DNA from 4 places in the Streptomyces sp. PsTaAH-124 genome. Region 3 is predicted to be linked to each of the others. Evidence: riboswitches for the same ligand, from Rfam matches in the RefSeq annotation. Region 3 holds a riboswitch; each other region holds the start of a gene.

Region 1 (4,205 bases), on a different contig from region 3:
GTACCGGCGCCCGCGTCCAGGATCACCGGCACGCGCGCGTGCTCCACGATCAGCTCGAAGTTGTGCGGATTGCGGATGCCGAGGCCGGAGCCGATCGGCGAGCCCAGCGGCATGACCGCGGCACAGCCCACGTCCTGGAGCCTGCGGGCGAGCACCGGGTCGTCGTTGGTGTACGGCAGCACCGTGAAGCCGTCGTCGACCAGCGTCTCCGCCGCGTCCAGCAGCTCGATCGGGTCCGGCAGCAGGGTGCGCTCGTCGGCGATGACCTCCAGCTTGACCAGGTCGGTGCCGAGCGCCTCGCGGGCCAGCCGGGCGGTCAGCACCGCCTCGCCCGCCGTGAAGCAGCCCGCCGTGTTGGGCAGCACCCGGATGCCGAGCCGGTCCAGCACGGACAGCACGGAACCGTGCGAGGAGGGGTCCACCCGGCGCATCGCGACCGTGGTCAGCTCGGTGCCGGAGGCCACCAGGGACCGTTCCAGCACGTCCAGGCTGGGCGCACCGCCGGTGCCCATGATCAGCCGGGAGGTGTAGGACGTGCCTCCCAGGAGGAAGGGGTCGTCGGCCATGGGTCAGCCTCCTTGGACAGCGGTGAGGATCTCGACGCGGTCGCCCTCGGACAGCGCGGTGGCGGGCCACTGCGCGCGCGGGACGACGGTCTCGTTGACGGCGGCGGCCACCCCGGAGGGCGCTGCGGTCACGGCGCGCACGACTGCGTCCAGGGCCGTGCCGGGCGCGATCTCGCGCGGCTCGCCGTTGACGGAGACGGACAGGAGCGGGGACGGGGGCAGGGGTGCGGAGGTGTTCATACGGGCTGCTCCGTGCGGGAGGCGGCGAACCGCCGCGGGGTGAAGGGACGGGCCTCGTCCGGCAGCGCGCCGGTGGTCAGGACGTGCGCCATGACGTCGCCGGTGACCGGGGTGAGCAGCACACCGTTGCGATGGTGCCCGGTGGCCAGCAGCAGCCCGTCCAGACCGGTCGGGCCGAGCAGCGGGGCGTTGTCCGGGGAACCGGGACGCAGCCCGGCGCGGGTCTCGGTCAGCGGCAGCTCGGTGATCCCGGGCACCAGCTCGTGCGCGTCGCGCAGCAGCTCGTAGACGCCGCCCGCGGTCACCGTCGTGTCCCAGCCCAGCTCCTCGCTGGTGGCACCGACGACCAGCTCGCCGTTCAGACGCGGCACCAGGTAGACGTGGCCGCCGCGCACCACGGCGCGCACGGTACGGCTCAGGAACGGCGCGTACCGCTTCGGCACGGTCAGCCGCAGCACCTGCCCCTTGACCGGGCGCACCGGCGGCAGCACCTCGTCCGGGACCCCCGCCAGGCGTCCGCTGAGGCTGCCGGCGGCCAGCACCACCTGCTCGGCGGCGAGCGCCGTGCCGTCGCGCAGGACGCAGCCCGCGGCCCGGTCCCGGGCGAGGGTGAGCCGCTCGGCCCGGTCGCGGTGGAAGACCACCCCGGCGTGCTCGCAGGCGGCCACCAGGGCGGCGGACAGGCGGCGCGGATCGATCTGGTGGTCGCCGTCCACCCGCAGGCCGCCGCGCACACCCGGTGCGAGCATCGGCTCCAGCCGGCGGCAGTCCCGCCCGGACAGCCACTCCGCCTCCAGCCCGCAGCGCAGTTGCAGGGCGTGCAGGTCCCGCAGGTGGGCGCGGTCGTCGGCGTCCAGCGCGACGGCCAGCGTGCCGCAGCGGCGGTAGCCGAGGTCGTGCCCGGTGGCCTCGGTCAGCTCGGCCGCGAAGTCCGGATAGCGGCGGGCCGAGGCCAGGTTCAGGCCGAGCAGCGTCTCCTCGCCGTAGTGCAGCTCCGTGACGGCGGCCAGCATCCCGGCCGCCACCTGCGCGGCCCCGCCGCCCGGCTCGGGGTCCACCACGGCCGTGGACAGCCCGCGCAGGGCCGCCCGCCAGGCGGTCACGAGCCCGATGATTCCGCCCCCGACGACGAGGACGTCTGACGTACGTGGCGACGACATGGGCGTCCAGCCCCTCCCTTCGCCGGCATGACCCGGATCAGGTTCGTACGGTCGGAGGCCGCCAGCCTCCCTCTCAGCCCGGTGCGTCCGGGCTCCCGCGAGTGCTTGTACGGTCGCCAGCCTAGCCCCACGAGCAGCGCCCCTGTAAGGGAGCCTCCGGTGCGCCGCCTCCCCGCGGACCGGGGCCCGGACCGGACCGGCACCCGCGCCCGGACCGGCCCCCTGCCTGACGCCTTGTCAGGTGACTATGGTGATCGGGTGAGCGAGCAGACACCGGAACCGGGACAGGCGCAGGAGCAGGAGCACGGGCGGACCCGGCAGGGCGCGCCGCAGCCGCGGCGCGTGGTCGTCGTCGGCGCGGGCATGGCCGGCGTGCAGACCGCGGTCGCCCTGCGCGAACAGGGCTTCACCGGCACGGTCACCCTGATCGGCGCCGAACCCCACCAGCCCTACGACCGGCCGCCGCTGTCCAAGGCCGTCCTGCTCGGCAAGGCCGAGGGCTCCGCCTTCGACGTCGACTTCGAGGCCCTCGGCGTCGAGCTGCGCCTGGGCTGCGCGGCCCTGGCCGTACGCACCGACGCCCATGTGCTCGACACCTCCGAGGGGCCCGTCCCGTACGACGTGCTCGTCCTGGCCACCGGCGCCGAACCGGTGCGGCTGCCCGGCACCGAGGACGTCCCCGGTGTGCACCTGCTGCGCACCCTGGACGACGCCGAACGGCTGCGCCCGGTCCTCGCCGGGCAGCGGGACGTCGTGGTGGTCGGCGCCGGCTGGATCGGCGCCGAGTTCGCCACCGCCGCGCGCGAGGCGGGCTGCGCCGTGACGGTCGTGGAGGCCGCGGGCCGGCCGCTGGCGGGCGTCCTGCCCGCCGAGGTGGCCGCGCCGATGACCGCCTGGTACGCCGACAGCGGCGCCGTACTGCGCACCCACGCGCGCGTGGCGGCCGTCGAGCCCGGCGCGGTCGTCCTCGACGACGGCGAGCGGCTGCCCGCGGGCGCCGTGGTCGTCGGTATCGGCGCCCGCCCCGCCACCGGCTGGCTGGCCGGTTCCGGCATCGCCCTGGGCGAGTGGGGCGAAGTGCTCGCCGACGACCGTCTGCGCACCGGCGCGCCGGACGTGTACGCGGTCGGCGACTGCGCCTCCTTCCCCTCGCGCCGCTACGGCGAACGCCTGCTGGTCCACCACTGGGACAACGCGCTCCAGGGGCCGCGCACCGTCGCCGCCGACGTGATCGGCCTGACCCCCGCGGCCTACGACCCGGTGCCGTACTTCTGGTCCGAGCAGTTCGGCCGGTTCGTGCAGTACGCCGGGCACCACACGGCGGCCGACGCCATGGTCTGGCGCGGCGAGCCGTCCGGCCCGGCGTGGACGGTCTGCTGGCTGCGCCAGGGGCGGCTGGTCGCCCTGTTGGCGGTCGGCCGGCCGCGGGATCTCGCCCAGGGCAGACGGCTGATCGAGGGGGGCGCGCCGATGGACCCCGAGCTGCTGGCGGACCCGGCGCGGCCGCTGAAGACGGCCGTCGCCTAGGGCCTGTCGTCAAATTCCCGTCGTCCGCCCGGAGGGCGGGCTTCGCGGCGTCAGGTGCGTGCTCTCGGCGTGCCGGGTCCTGGCCTGCGTACTGGACGTACTCGGGTCGGGTCCCGGTGCGGCGAGAGTGCGTGCATGGCGTCGCGGGGCAGGCGGGAATTTGACGACAGGCCCTAGGAGAGGTCCCGGGGCGCGGCGCCGCCGCGCCGCCCGGGTGGACGGGGTCGGCTTCCGCGTGTCAGTGGCAGATGGCACGCTTGGTTCCGTGACCGAGATTGACGCGAAGACCGATGGGCTCGTCCCCGCCTGGCTCACCCTCCCCGATATCGCCGAGATGCTCGGCGTCGAGGTGACGCGTGTGCGGCAGCTGGTGAAGGAGGGCCAGCTCATCGCCGTACGCCGGGGTGAGAACCGCGCGCTGCACGTCCCCGCCGCCTTCATCGACGGGGACAAGGTCGTCAAGGGCCTGACCGGGACCCTGACCCTGCTGCGGGACGACGGCTTCACGGCCGAAGAGATGATCGAGTGGCTCTTCACTCCCGACCCCAGCCTGCCCGGCACCCCCGCGCAGGCCCTCAGCGAGAACCGTGGCACGGAGGTGAAGCGCCGCGCCCAGGCGCTGGCCGTCTGAGTCCGCGGCCGGGACGACCGGCCCACCGAGCCGTGCGGGGCGTGCGCGCCGCGCGCGCCCCACGCCTCGCCTCCGGCCCGC
Region 2 (4,205 bases), on a different contig from region 3:
CAACATCGTCCCGGCCACCCTGCTCGAACTGAAGGACCAGTACGGGCCGATCAAGGCGCAGATACCCACGGCGATCCCGCTGCTGGGCTGCTGCATCGTGATCATGGCGGTCTTCGCCTTCTGAGCCCGCGGGCCGCCGCGCCCGCCGTCCCGCCCCCTGGCCCTCGTACCTCCTCAAGGAAGCCCCATGACCCGTGTGCTCGTCACCGGCTTCGCCCCGTTCGGCGGCGAACAGGTGAACCCGTCCTGGCAGGCGGCCTCGCTGCTGGCCGCCGAACCGCCCACCGGCCTCGGCGTCACCGCCGCCGAGCTGCCCTGCGTCTTCGGTGCCGCCCTCGACGCGCTGCGGGACGCCGTCCGGGCGAGCGCCCCCGACCTCGTCGTGTGCCTGGGCCAGGCGGGCGGCCGGCCCGCCGTCACCGTCGAACGCGTCGCCGTCAACATCGACGACGCCCGCATCCCCGACAACGCCGGCGCCCAGCCCGTCGACGAGCCCGTGATCCCCGGCGGCCCCGCCGCCTACTTCTCCACACTCCCGGTGAAGGCGTGCGTGGCCGCCCTGCGCGCCGCCGGTGTCCCGGCCGCCGTCTCGAACACCGCGGGCACCTTCGTCTGCAACCACGTCGCCTACGGCCTCGGCCATCTGCTCGCCACCGAGTTCCCCGGGGTGCGCGGCGGCTTCGTGCACGTGCCCTGGGCGCCGGAGCAGGTCACCGACGGCTCCGCGCCCGCCCTGGAGCCCGCCACCGTGGCCCGCGGGCTGCGCGCCCTGCTGGCCGCCGCCGCGAGCACACCCGCCGGACAGGACCTGCGCGTCACCGAGGGGGCCACCCACTGATGCCCCTCGCCTCCCACGCGGCGCCCTTCGCCCGGCTCGCCCTGGCCAACATCACCCGCGAGTACCCCAACTTCCCCGCCCACCTGGTGGCCGCCCCGGACGAGGACACCCGGCCCAGCACCCTCCATCCGGCCTTCTACGGCGCCTACGACTGGCACTCCAGCGTCCACATGCACTGGCTGCTGGTACGGCTGCTGCGCCGCTACGGCGGCACCCCCGCGCTGCCCGGCACCGCGCCGTTCACCGCCGTGCTCGACCGGCACCTCAGCACCGGGCACATCGCCGCCGAGGCCGCCTACCTGCTCGACCGGCCCTCCTTCGAGCGGCCCTACGGCTGGGCCTGGCTCCTCGCGCTCGCCGCCGAGTGCCGCGCCCACGGCGGCGAGCCGGGCGCCCGCTGGGCCGCGGCGCTGGCACCGGGCGTCGCCGCCGTCGACCGGCTGCTGGCCGACTGGCTGCCCAAGGCCACCTATCCCGTACGCCACGGCAACCACCCCAACAGCGCCTTCGCGCTCGGCCTCGCCCTCGACTCGGGCGAGCTGTCCCCCGCGACCGACCGTGCCGTGCGGGACCGGCTGCTGGCCTGGTTCGCCGACGACCACGACGCGCCCGCGCACTGGGAGCCCTCCGGCCAGGACTTCCTGTCTCCCGCCCTGACCGAGGCCGACGCCGTGCGCCGGGTGCTGGAGCCGGAGCGGTTCGCGTCCTGGCTCGACCGGTTCCTGCCCGCCCTGGGCACCGGGGCGCCCTGCCCGCCGCTGGACGTGCCCGTGGTCTCCGACCACACCGATCCGCAGATCGGCCATCTGCTCGGCCTCGCCCTCAGCCGGGCCGCCGCGCTGCGCTCCCTGGCGGCGGCGCTGCCGGACGGACCGGTCCGCGCCCGGCTCGCCGGGGCCGCCGACGCCCATCTCGCGGCGGGCCTGCCCGCCGTGGAGCGCGGCGACTTCACCACCGACCACTGGCTGGCCACCTTCGCCGTCCTCGCCCTGGACCCGGAGCCCGGCACCGGCCGCTGACCCGCCCCTCCCCTCCCCCGCCCTGCCCCGCCCTCCCCGACGCCGCCGGGGAGGGCGGGGCTATCCTGACCGGCGTACCTGGACACGGGGTGCCCCCGCACGGGGGCTGAGATCACACCCGTCGAACCTGAACCAGTTAGGACTGGCGGAGGGATGTCACATGTCAGTGCCGTATGCCCGCGGTGAAGCGGCCCCCGGAGATCCCCGGCACGTCTTCGACGGGCGGATGCCGACGGCCCCGGGCGATCTGCGCATGGAGGCGCGGGGCATCGCCCCGGTCCCCGAGGACGCCCGCTACGGCAGCCCCGCGCGGCTGTTCACCGTCTGGTTCGCCCCCAATCTGACCATGACCGGCGTGTTCACCGGCACGGTCGGCATCACGCTCGGCCTGGACTTCCCGACCGCGCTGGCCGCCGTCGTCCTCGGCACCCTGCTGGGCGCGGTGCCGACCGCCTACCTGGGCACCTGGGGCAGCCGGACCGGTGCGGCGCAGCTGCCGCTGGCCCGCCTCGCCTTCGGCCGGGCCGTCACGGTGCCGGGCGCGCTGCAATGGCTGTCCTCCATCGCCTGGGACGCCCTGATCGGCCTGTTCGGCGGGGACGCGCTGGCCCAGCTCTGCGGCTGGCCGTTCTGGGCCGGGGTGCTGGTGATGATGGCGGGACAGGGCGCGCTGGGCGTGCTCGGCTACGAGGCGATCCACCGCCTCCAGACGGTCATGACGTTCGGGCTCGCCGCGGCCTTCACCGTCGTCGCCGTCAAGCTCGCCGACGGCGGCCACACCGGCGCGAGCGCCACCGCGCACGGCGCCGACCGGGCCGGGGCGTTCGTCCTGACCTGCACCGTCGCGCTGAGCCTCGCCCTGTCCTGGGCCCCCTACGCCAGCGACTTCAGCCGCTATCTGCCCCGGACGGCCTCCCGTCCGCGCATGTTCTGGTGCACCCTGCTCGGCATCGGCCTGTCGTTCGTCGCGGTGCAGGCGCTCGGCCTGTGGGGTGCCGCCCAGTTCACCGACCAGACCGCCCGGGGCGTCGACCGGCTCCTCGGCGGCGGCGCCCTCGGCGCGTTCGGGCTGCTCGCGGTCGCCCTGGCGGCCCTGTGCAGCAACGCCATGAACGACTACAGCGGCTCGCTGGCCCTCCAGACGATGGGGGTGCGCCTGCCACGCCCGGTGGCCGCCGCGTTCGCCGCGGTCCTCGGCTTCCCGCTGGTGCTCTGGATGCACGCCGCCGACACCACCGCCCGCTTCCAGAACGTCCTGCTCTTCGTCGGGTACTGGATCCCCGGGTTCTGCGCCGTCGTCATCGTCGACTGGGCCGCCCGCGCACGGGCCCGCGGCGGCCGCCCGGTCGACCTGGCCGAGGAGACGGCCCGCCCGCAGCCGTGGTGGCCCGCGCTGACGGCGTTCGCCGTCGCCTTCGCCGCCGCGGTGCCCTTCATGAACACCGGCCTCTACCTGGGTCCGGCCGCCGAGGCGCTGCACGGCGCCGACCTCGCCTATCCGGTGGCGTTCGTGGCCGCGCTGCTCGTCTACGCGCCGCTGCGGGGGCTGCGGCTGCGGCGCTGACGGCACCGGCCGCCGAGAGCACCGATCTCGCCGAAACCGTGCGCGCCAACCCGTAGTTGGGCATGCTCACCGCAGCGAGGTGTCCCGCGGACGGGCCGGGCGGGGCCGCAGGGGAAGGCGGTGGGCCGGGTGGCGCACGAGAAGGCGGGGAACGCCACGGGGGCGCGGGCCGCGCGGTCCGGGGCGGTTGCCGCGACCGAGCATGCGGCCCGGGTCGCGGAGCGGCACGGGTTCGGCGCGCACCGCGCCACCCGTGCGCTCGGCGGCGGGGACGTCGGCTGCGCGGGCTTCGGGGCGGGAGTCGTCCTGCTGGCGCCGGGGATCGGCCTGACCGCCGGTTCCCACGGCACGGCGGTCACCGCGCTCGGCGCCGCCTTCCTGGCCCTCGCCGTCGCGCTGCCCCTCGCGGCCCTGCGCCACGAGAGGCACCGCGACGGCCGCCTGCCCCGCATGCATGCCTTCGACGGCGGCCTCGTCCTCACCGGCAGGGACGAGGCCGTCGCGCACCCCTGGCGGGACATCCGCGTGGTGGAGCGCGCCGAGACCACGACGGTCGGCCAGGGCGGCAACCGCATGACCGTCCAGCGCATACGGTTCCAGCACGTCGGCGGGCAGGTGCTGTGCTCCATGGCGTCGGACGCCACCGCCGTCGAGATCGCCAGGGTCGCGCTCGCGGGCGGCGCACACACCTGACGGCCGCTCAGGTCGCCTGTGTCTCACGCCCGTTCACCCGCCTGCGCCAGCACCCGGGAACCCTGCCCGGCCGCGTCGGCGGCGGCCGTGG
Region 3 (4,205 bases):
TGAGGTCGCCGGGCCGGGAGAGCAGCCGGGCCACGGCCACCGGCAGGGTCGGGTTGTCGGGACGGGCGATGAACACGGTCGCCCCGAACTCCCCGAGGGAGACCGCGAAGGCGAACCCGGCGGCGATCAGCAGTGCCCGCCGCACCAGCGGGAGGTCCACCTCGCGCCACACCCGCCACGGCGACGCCCCGAGCACGGCCGCCGCCTCACGCAGCCGTACGTCGACCGCGCGCAGCACCGGCAGCATGGTCCGTACGACGAAGGGCACGCCGACCAGGGCCTGTGCGAGCGGGACCAGGATCCAGGACTGCCTGAGGTCCAGCGGGGGCTTGTCCAGGGCGATCAGGAAACCGAAGCCCACGGTCACCGCCGACACGCCGAGCGGCACCATCAGCAGTGCGTCGAAGCCGCGGACGAGGCGTCCGGCGTCCCGCCGGGTGAGCGCGGCGGCGGCGAGGGAGCCGACGGCGACGGCGATGGCGGTCGCGGCGGCGGCGTAGGACAGGGAGGCGCCGACCGCGTGGAGCGGCGCGACCAGGAAGGTGCCGCCGTCCGGGTCGGTCAGCGCGCGGTAGTAGCCGAAGCCGGGTGCGGTGAGCGAGCGCTGCACCAGCACGGCGAGCGGCAGCAGCACGAGCAGCGCGATGCTCGCGAGGACGGCGGCCAGCAGCGTCCACTGTCCGGCGCCGCGCGGGCGGCGGGCGGTGCGGGCGGCGTCCACCAGCCGCAGCGCGCTCTCCCGGCGCCGTACGGTCCAGGCGTGCACGGCGAGGATCGCGCCCACGGCGGCGAACTGCACGAGGGTGAGGACGGCGGCCGTGGACAGGTCGAACATCTGCGAGGTCTGCCGGTAGATCTCCACTTCGAGGGTGGAGAAGCCGGGGCCGCCGAGGATCTGCACCACGCCGAAGGAGGTGAAGGTGAACAGGAAGACCATCAGCGCGGCGGCGGCGACGGCGGGTGCCAGGGCGGGCAGGGTGACCTTGCGCCAGGCCGTCAGCGGCGAGGCGCCGAGCATCCGCGCGGCCTCCTCCTGCCGCGGGTCGAGCTGGGCCCACAGGCCGCCCACGGTCCGTACGACGACGGCGTAGTTGAAGAAGACATGGGCGAGGAGGATCGCCCACACGGTGGTGTCCAGGCGCACCCCCCACAGGTCGTCGAGGAGGCCGCCGCGTCCGACGAGGGCGAGGAAGGCGGTGCCGACGACGACCGTGGGCAGCACGAACGGCACGGTGACCACGGCCCGCAGTACATTCCGTCCCGGGAAGTCGTAGCGGGCGAACACATAGGCGCCGGGCAGGGCGATCAGCAGGGTGAGCGCGGTGGAGGCCAGCGCCTGCCAGGTGGTGAACCACAGCACGTGCCGGATGTCGGCCCGGCCCAGCACCTCGCCGAACGGGCCCCACTGCCAGGCGCCGCCGGAGTACAGGCCGCGCCGGACGATCGCGGCCACCGGGTAGGCGAAGAACAGCGCGAAGAACGCGACGGGCGCGGCCATCAGGCCGAGCCGCGCCGCGTTCGCCCGGCGGCGCCGCGCCCGGTCCCCCGCGGCGGGGCCTGCCGCGGGGGCTACTTCACTACGAGGGAGGACCACGTCTTGACCCACTGGTCGCGGTTGGCGGCGATGCGGTCGGGGGCCATGGTCCGGGGGTCCTTGGCCTGCGGGCCGTACGCCGTGAAGTCGGCGGGCACGGCGGCGCCCGCGCGCACCGGGTAGACGAACATGTTCAGCGGCATGTCCTGCTGGAACTCCTTGCTGAGCAGGAAGTCGAGGAACGCCTTGCCGCCCTTGGTGTTCCCGGCGTTGCTGAGCAGCCCGGCGTACTCGACCTGCCGGAAGCAGGTGGCGTCCACGACGCCGGTCGGCGCGGTCTTCGGCCTGGGGTCGGCATAGATGACCTCGGCGGGCGGCGAGGAGGCGTAGGAGACGGCGAGCGGCCGGTCGCCCTTGGCCTTCCGGCCGCCCGCGGAGCCGGAGAACTCCTGGTTGTACGCCTGCTCCCAGCCGTCGACGACCTTGACGCCGTTGTCCTTCAGCTTCTTCCAGTAGTCCTGCCAGCCCTTCTCGCCGTACTGGGCGGCGGTGCCGAGCAGGAAGCCGAGGCCGGGCGAGGAGGTCGCCGCGTTCTCGGTGACCAGGAGGTTCCTGTACTGCGGCTTCAGGAGGTCGTCGAAGGAGGCGGGCGGGGCCAGCTTGTGGTCGGCGAAGTACTTCTTGTCGTAGTTGACGCAGATGTCGCCGGTGTCGACGGGCGTGACGCGGTGCTTGGCCTGGTCGACGCGGTAGCGCCGGTCGACCGTGCCGGAGTCCTTCGCCTCGTACGGCTGGAAGAGGCCGTTGTCGAGGGCGCGGGAGAGCAGCGTGTTGTCGACGCCGAAGAAGACGTCGCCCTGCGGGTTGTCCTTGGTGAGGATGGCCTTGTTGACGGCCTGTCCGGCGTCGCCGTCCTTGAGGATGCGGACCTTGTATCCGGAGCGCTTCTCGAAGTCCGCGACGACACTCTTGGACGCGGCCCACGAGTCGTGGCTGACCACGGTCACGGTCGTGGAGTTGTCCGCCTCGCCCCCGGAGGACCCGCACGCGGAGAGGGCGACGAGGCCGAGGCCGGCCGCCGCGGCGGCGAACGTCTTGTGGTGCACTGGATTTTCCTCCTGGATGGTGGCCAGGAAGAGACGCGGCCCTGCCCGGTGACCGCGCGGGACGCGGGACGCCGGGCAGGGCGCAACAGCTCGAGTGATGACCGAACTTCCTACCCAGAATGACCTGGGCGAGGTTCAGAGGGTCTGCGGCCGGTGCCGCACTCTCAGCGCTGTGGCGCTCCCCTGTCGGAATATGAAGATGTGTTGTACGGCCCTCAGACTACCGCCCGGCTGTCGCTGGGCCACCGCTCGGCTACCGCTCCGTGGCGGCCAGCTGTCCGCACGCCCCGTCGATCTCCTGGCCGCGGGTGTCCCGGACCGTCACCGGCACTCCGTGCGCGGCGATCGCCTCGACGAACGCCTTCTCGTCCTCGGGCCGCGAGGCGGTCCACTGGGAGCCCGGCGTCGGGTTGAGCGGGATGAGGTTGACGTGCACCGGCTTGCCCCGGAGGAGGCGGCCGAGCCGGTCGCCGCGCCACGCCTGGTCGTTGATGTCCCGGATCAGCGCGTACTCGATGGACAACCGCCGCCCGGACCGGGCGGTGTACTCGAACCCGGCGTCCAGCACCTCCCGCACCTTCCACCGCGTGTTGACCGGCACGAGGGTGTCGCGCAGCTCGTCGTCGGGGGCGTGCAGGGAGATCGCGAGCCGGCACTTGAGGCCCTCGTCGGTGAACCGGTTGATCGCCGGGACCAGGCCGACCGTGGACACGGTGATGCCGCGCTGCGACAGCCCGACCCCGTCCGGCTCCGGGTCGGTCAGGGCACGGATGGCGCCGATCACCCGCTTGTAGTTGGCCAGCGGCTCGCCCATGCCCATGAACACGATGTTGGACAGCCGCGCCGGTCCGCCCGGCACCTCGCCGTCGCGCAGCGCGCGCATGCCGTCCACGATCTGGTGCACGATCTCGGCGGTCGACAGATTGCGGTCGAGTCCGGCCTGCCCGGTCGCGCAGAACGGGCAGTTCATCCCGCACCCGGCCTGCGAGCTGATGCACATGGTCACCCGGTCCGGGTAGCGCATCAGCACCGACTCGACGAGCGTCCCGTCGAACATCCGCCACAGCGTCTTGCGCGTCGTCCCCTCGTCGGTCGACAGATGCCGTACGACCGTCATCAGCTCCGGCAGCAGCGCCTCGCGCAGCTTCTCCCGCGAGCCGGCCGGGATGTCCGTCCACTGCTCGGGGTCGTGCGCGTACCGCGCGAAGTAGTGCTGCGAGAGCTGCTTGGCACGGAACGGCTTCTCACCGATCGCGGCCACAGCCTCCTTGCGCTCGGCGGGCGAGAGATCGGCAAGATGCCGCGGCGGCTTCTGGGCTCCGCGCGGCGCGACGAAAGTGAGTTCTCCGGGCTTGGGCATGGTGGTACCAGTGTCGCAGATCGACTTGGGTGACCTGCGGGTCACGGCCTGGACGCCTGTCACTGGCGGTCGCCATCTGTCGTCGCCGATCCACCTCGGACGGCCCACAGACGGCCCCGGCGATCGTCCGTCCCTCGTGCGCGGCTCGCACAGTACGGCGTCACACCAAGCAACCGTCTTACACCAATGATCAACAGCAATTCGA
Region 4 (4,205 bases), on a different contig from region 3:
ACCTTTTCGCCGTCCCTGCGGGCCATGGTCCCGCCCGGGGGCGGATCACCGTTTGCGGCGCCTGCCCCGGCCGCCGCGCGCCGGTGCGGGCAGCCCCGCCGCGGCAGGGGCGGCCACCGGCTGCGGCCGGTCGGCCGCGACGACGAGAGCCGCCAGCGCCGTGGTGACCGGCACCGAGGCGACCAGGCCGATCGAGCCCACGAGCGTGCGCACGATCTCCTCGGCGACGAGTTCGCTGGTGGCCACCGTCCCCACGCTGCTCTGCGCGATCGAGAAGAGCAGCAGCAGCGGCAGCGCCGCGCCCGCGTAGGCCAGGACCAGGGTGTTGACGACGGACGCGATGTGGTCGCGCCCGATCCGGATGCCCGCGCGGTACAGCCCCCGCCAGCCCATCGCCGGATTGGCCTCGTGCAGCTCCCAGACCGCCGATGTCTGCGTGACCGTCACGTCGTCGAGGACACCGAGCGACCCGATGATCACCCCGGCGAGCAGCAGGCCGCTCATGTCGATCGACGGATACAGGCCATGGATCAGTCCGGTGTTGTCGTCGGTGTTGCCGGTGAGGGAGGCCCAGCCGATGAACAGCGAACCCAGGACGCCGATCAGCACCAGCGAGACCAGCGTGCCGAGTACGGCCACCGAGGTACGGGCGGACAGGCCATGGCACATGTACAGCGCGATCAGCATGATCGCGCTCGCTCCCACCACGGCCACGACCAGCGGATTCGACCCTTGCAGGATCGCGGGCAGGATGAAGAGGTCCAGCACCACGAAGCTGATGGCCAGCGCGACCAGCGCCATCACCCCGCGCATCCGCCCGACGACCACGACGGCGAGTGCGAAGATTCCGGCCAGCAGCGCCATGGGGAAGCCGCGGCTCACATCCGTGACCGAGTACTGCAACTCCCTCGGCGCGGCGGGCTCGTAGGCGGCCACGATCCTCTCGCCCTGGTGCAACTGCCGCGACTGGTCCGGCTGCACGATCTCCGTGAAGGTACGCCCCTTGTCCTTTCCGGTGTCGACGCGGATCGTGGCCTTCTTGCAGGTGCCGGACGCCTGCGCCTGGGCGGAGGCGCCCTCGGCGGTGGAGGTGTCGCCGGTCGGTGTGTCGCCCGAGGTGTTCACCGCCTTGCAGCTCACCGCCACCACCTGGGTGACCGTGGCCTGCTGCGTCTGCCGGTCGAAGCCCACGCCGGTGCGCTGGTGTGCGGGGGCGCCGCCGGGCCAGAGCACGACGAGCCCGACCACCACGGCGGCGGCGAACGGGACCAGAACCGCAGCGATGATCTTGCGGAGGTGCTGCGAGACAGGCGCGGCCGGGCCATGACTGTGGCCGTGCGCATGCCCGTGACCGTGTCCGGATCCATGGCCGTGCCCGGACTCGGGGCCGGGGCGTGGTTCCGGCGGCGGATGGGGGAACTGCTGCGTCGTGGTCACCGACCGATCATCGCAAGAACGCCGGGGGCCCACTGTTCACCGCGCCACACATGGCGCTAGCGTGGAGGCACCTTTGCACACGCGGGAGCTCGGAGCACCGGGCTGAGAGGGCGCTGACCTTCGTCTTCGCGATGTTTCACGTGGAACGTACGACGTTCCCCGGGAAATGCCGCCGGACGGAAGCCGCTGCGTCGACCGCCGAACCTGTTACCGGGTAATGCCGGCGTAGGGAGTAGGTCTCATGACCAACAAGGACGCACGCACGCCTGCCTCCGTCCAGGACGAACAGTCCCCGGAGGCCGGGAAATCCATCGGCTGGCACAAGGCGTATGTCGAGGGCACCCGCCCCGACCTGCGGGTGCCGGTCCGTCAGGTGCACCTCACCAACGGGGAGTCGGTCACCCTCTACGACACCTCGGGCGCGTACACCGACCCGCTCGTGGACACCGACGTCCGGCGCGGTCTGCCGCCGCTGCGGGAGAACTGGATCATCGCCCGCGGCGACACCGAGGAGTACGCGGGCCGTCCCGTCCGTCCCGAGGACGACGGGATCAAGCACACCTCGCCGCGCGGAGGACTGCGCAACCTCGACGCGGTGTTCCCCGGCCGGCCGCGCCAGCCGCGGCGGGGGCGCGGCGGACAGGCGGTGACGCAGCTGGCCTATGCGCGCCGCGGGGAGATCACCCCCGAGATGGAGTTCGTGGCCCTCCGGGAGAACGTCTCCCCCGAGGTCGTCCGTGAGGAGATCGCCGCCGGCCGTGCGGTGCTCCCGGCCAATGTGAACCACCCGGAGATCGAGCCGATGATCATCGGCAAGCGGTTCCTGGTGAAGGTCAACGCCAACATCGGCAACTCTGCGGTCACCTCCTCGATCGAGGAGGAGGTCGAGAAGATGACGTGGGCGACCCGCTGGGGCGCCGACACCGTCATGGACCTTTCCACCGGCCGCAACATCCACACCACACGCGAGTGGGTGCTGCGCAACTCCCCCGTCCCCATCGGCACGGTGCCGCTCTATCAGGCCCTGGAGAAGGTCGACGGCAGGGCCGAGGAGCTGACCTGGGAGGTCTACAAGGACACGGTCATCGAGCAGGCCGAACAGGGCGTGGACTACATGACGGTCCACGCCGGCGTACGCCTCGCGTATGTGCCGCTGACCGCGAACCGCAAGACCGGCATCGTCTCGCGCGGCGGCTCGATCATGGCGGCCTGGTGCCTCGCGCACCACAAGGAGTCGTTCCTCTACGAGAACTTCGAGGAACTCTGCGAGATCCTCGCCGCCTACGACGTCACGTACTCGCTCGGCGACGGCCTCAGGCCCGGATCCATCGCGGACGCCAACGACGAGGCACAGTTCGCGGAGCTGCGCACGCTCGGGGAACTCAACACGATCGCCAAGCGTTTCCACGTACAGACGATGATCGAGGGCCCGGGACATGTCCCGATGCACAAGATCAAGGAGAACATCGACCTTCAGCAGGAGATCTGCGATGAAGCTCCGTTCTATACGCTCGGCCCGCTGACGACCGACGTCGCCCCGGCGTACGACCACATCACCTCCGGTATCGGCGCCGCCATGATCGCCTGGTGGGGCACGGCCATGCTCTGCTACGTCACGCCCAAGGAGCACCTCGGCCTGCCCAACCGTGACGACGTCAAGACCGGCGTCATCACCTACAAGATCGCCGCCCATGCGGCCGACCTCGCCAAGGGGCACCCGGGAGCCCAGGAATGGGACGACGCGCTCTCCGACGCCCGGTTCGAGTTCCGGTGGGAGGACCAGTTCAACCTGGCCCTCGACCCGGACACGGCCCGGGAGTTCCACGACGAGACCCTTCCGGCGGAGCCCGCCAAGACCGCCCACTTCTGCTCCATGTGCGGTCCGAAGTTCTGCTCGATGAAGATCTCGCAGGACATCCGCCGCGAGCACGGCACCGGCCGGGCCGAGACCGACATCGAGGAGGGCATGGCCCAGAAGTCGAAGGAGTTCGCCGCGGCGGGCAACCGGGTGTACCTGCCGATCGCGGAGTGAGACCGGTGTGACAGCCGGCGGCTGCCGGTGCCGGAGGGGGCGGCGGATCCCGTCCCCGTCCGGCACCGGTCCGGTCGCTCACTCCGGGCGGTGTTCCGGACCCCCGAAGTCCGGGCTGGAGAAGTCCGGGCTGGAGTAGCTCGGACGGGAGCCCGGGGCCGCCCCGTCGTCCGGGCTGCTGAAGCCGGGGCGGCCGTAGCCCAGATGCGGCATCCGGCCGCTCGGGGCCGCGGGGTCCACGCGGTGCGGCGCCGCACCGGCGGAGGCCGCGAGGGCCTCGCGCAGGAACGGCAGGAGGCCCCGTTCGAGCAGGGCCTCGCGCCAGGCGTCCCGGGCCCGTGCGAGGTCCTCGTCGAGGACGCCGTACGGCACGGCGTCCGGTGCGGGCCGGTTGCGCAGCGCGGTGGCCAGCAGTGCCACACCGGCCGCCAGGAGGGCCGCCGCGGTCACGGCGCCGAACACCCAGCCGACGGTGACCAGACTCTGCGCGAAGGCCGGTGCCGGGTCGAGGGCCTTCAGGGCGTAGCCGACGAGGAGGAAGAGGGCGGCGGCGATCCCGGCGAGGACGGGGGCGAGAACCGCGACCACCGCGGCGGCCCCCGCGCCGCCGGTCTCCACGGCCTCGCCGGCGGTGGCCGCGAGTTCCGGCGCGGCCGGGTCCGGTTCTGCGGTGCCGGGGTCCCGGACGGCCGGCGCTCCGGCCGGTGCCGGCCGACGCAGCTTTTCGCGGACCGTC

Evidence for each region. Region 3 has a riboswitch for thiamine pyrophosphate ahead of B086_RS0118840 (thiamine ABC transporter substrate-binding protein). Riboswitches for the same ligand answer to the same signal wherever they lie in the genome.
Region 1: linked by a shared signal. The riboswitch ahead of thiO (glycine oxidase ThiO) and the one ahead of B086_RS0118840 (thiamine ABC transporter substrate-binding protein) in region 3 are both predicted to bind thiamine pyrophosphate.
Region 2: linked by a shared signal. The riboswitch ahead of B086_RS0111745 (purine-cytosine permease family protein) and the one ahead of B086_RS0118840 (thiamine ABC transporter substrate-binding protein) in region 3 are both predicted to bind thiamine pyrophosphate.
Region 4: linked by a shared signal. The riboswitch ahead of thiC (phosphomethylpyrimidine synthase ThiC) and the one ahead of B086_RS0118840 (thiamine ABC transporter substrate-binding protein) in region 3 are both predicted to bind thiamine pyrophosphate.

Annotation. Positions count from the first base shown of each region.
Region 1 covers NZ_KB892169.1:142,659-146,863, forward strand. The annotation lists gene B086_RS0116105 (thiazole synthase) at 1-566, opposite strand, end outside; gene thiS (sulfur carrier protein ThiS) at 570-770, opposite strand; gene thiO (glycine oxidase ThiO) at 803-1,966, opposite strand; TPP riboswitch at 1,964-2,075, opposite strand; gene B086_RS0116120 (FAD-dependent oxidoreductase) at 2,225-3,493, shown strand; gene B086_RS0116125 (Rv2175c family DNA-binding protein) at 3,759-4,124, shown strand.
Region 2 covers NZ_KB892164.1:212,935-217,139, reverse strand. The annotation lists gene B086_RS0111760 (DUF979 domain-containing protein) at 1-124, shown strand, start outside; gene pcp (pyroglutamyl-peptidase I) at 188-838, shown strand; gene B086_RS0111750 (DUF2891 domain-containing protein) at 838-1,857, shown strand; TPP riboswitch at 1,933-2,028, shown strand; gene B086_RS0111745 (purine-cytosine permease family protein) at 2,018-3,421, shown strand; gene B086_RS0111740 (hypothetical protein) at 3,551-4,114, shown strand; gene B086_RS0111735 (LLM class flavin-dependent oxidoreductase) at 4,138-4,205, opposite strand, start outside.
Region 3 covers NZ_KB892171.1:100,754-104,958, reverse strand. The annotation lists gene B086_RS0118845 (ABC transporter permease) at 1-1,498, opposite strand, end outside; gene B086_RS0118840 (thiamine ABC transporter substrate-binding protein) at 1,570-2,640, opposite strand; TPP riboswitch at 2,730-2,835, opposite strand; gene rlmN (23S rRNA (adenine(2503)-C(2))-methyltransferase RlmN) at 2,894-4,000, opposite strand.
Region 4 covers NZ_KB892163.1:64,945-69,149, forward strand. The annotation lists gene B086_RS0109910 (YibE/F family protein) at 46-1,437, opposite strand; TPP riboswitch at 1,509-1,686, shown strand; gene thiC (phosphomethylpyrimidine synthase ThiC) at 1,679-3,469, shown strand; gene B086_RS0109920 (hypothetical protein) at 3,548-4,205, opposite strand, start outside.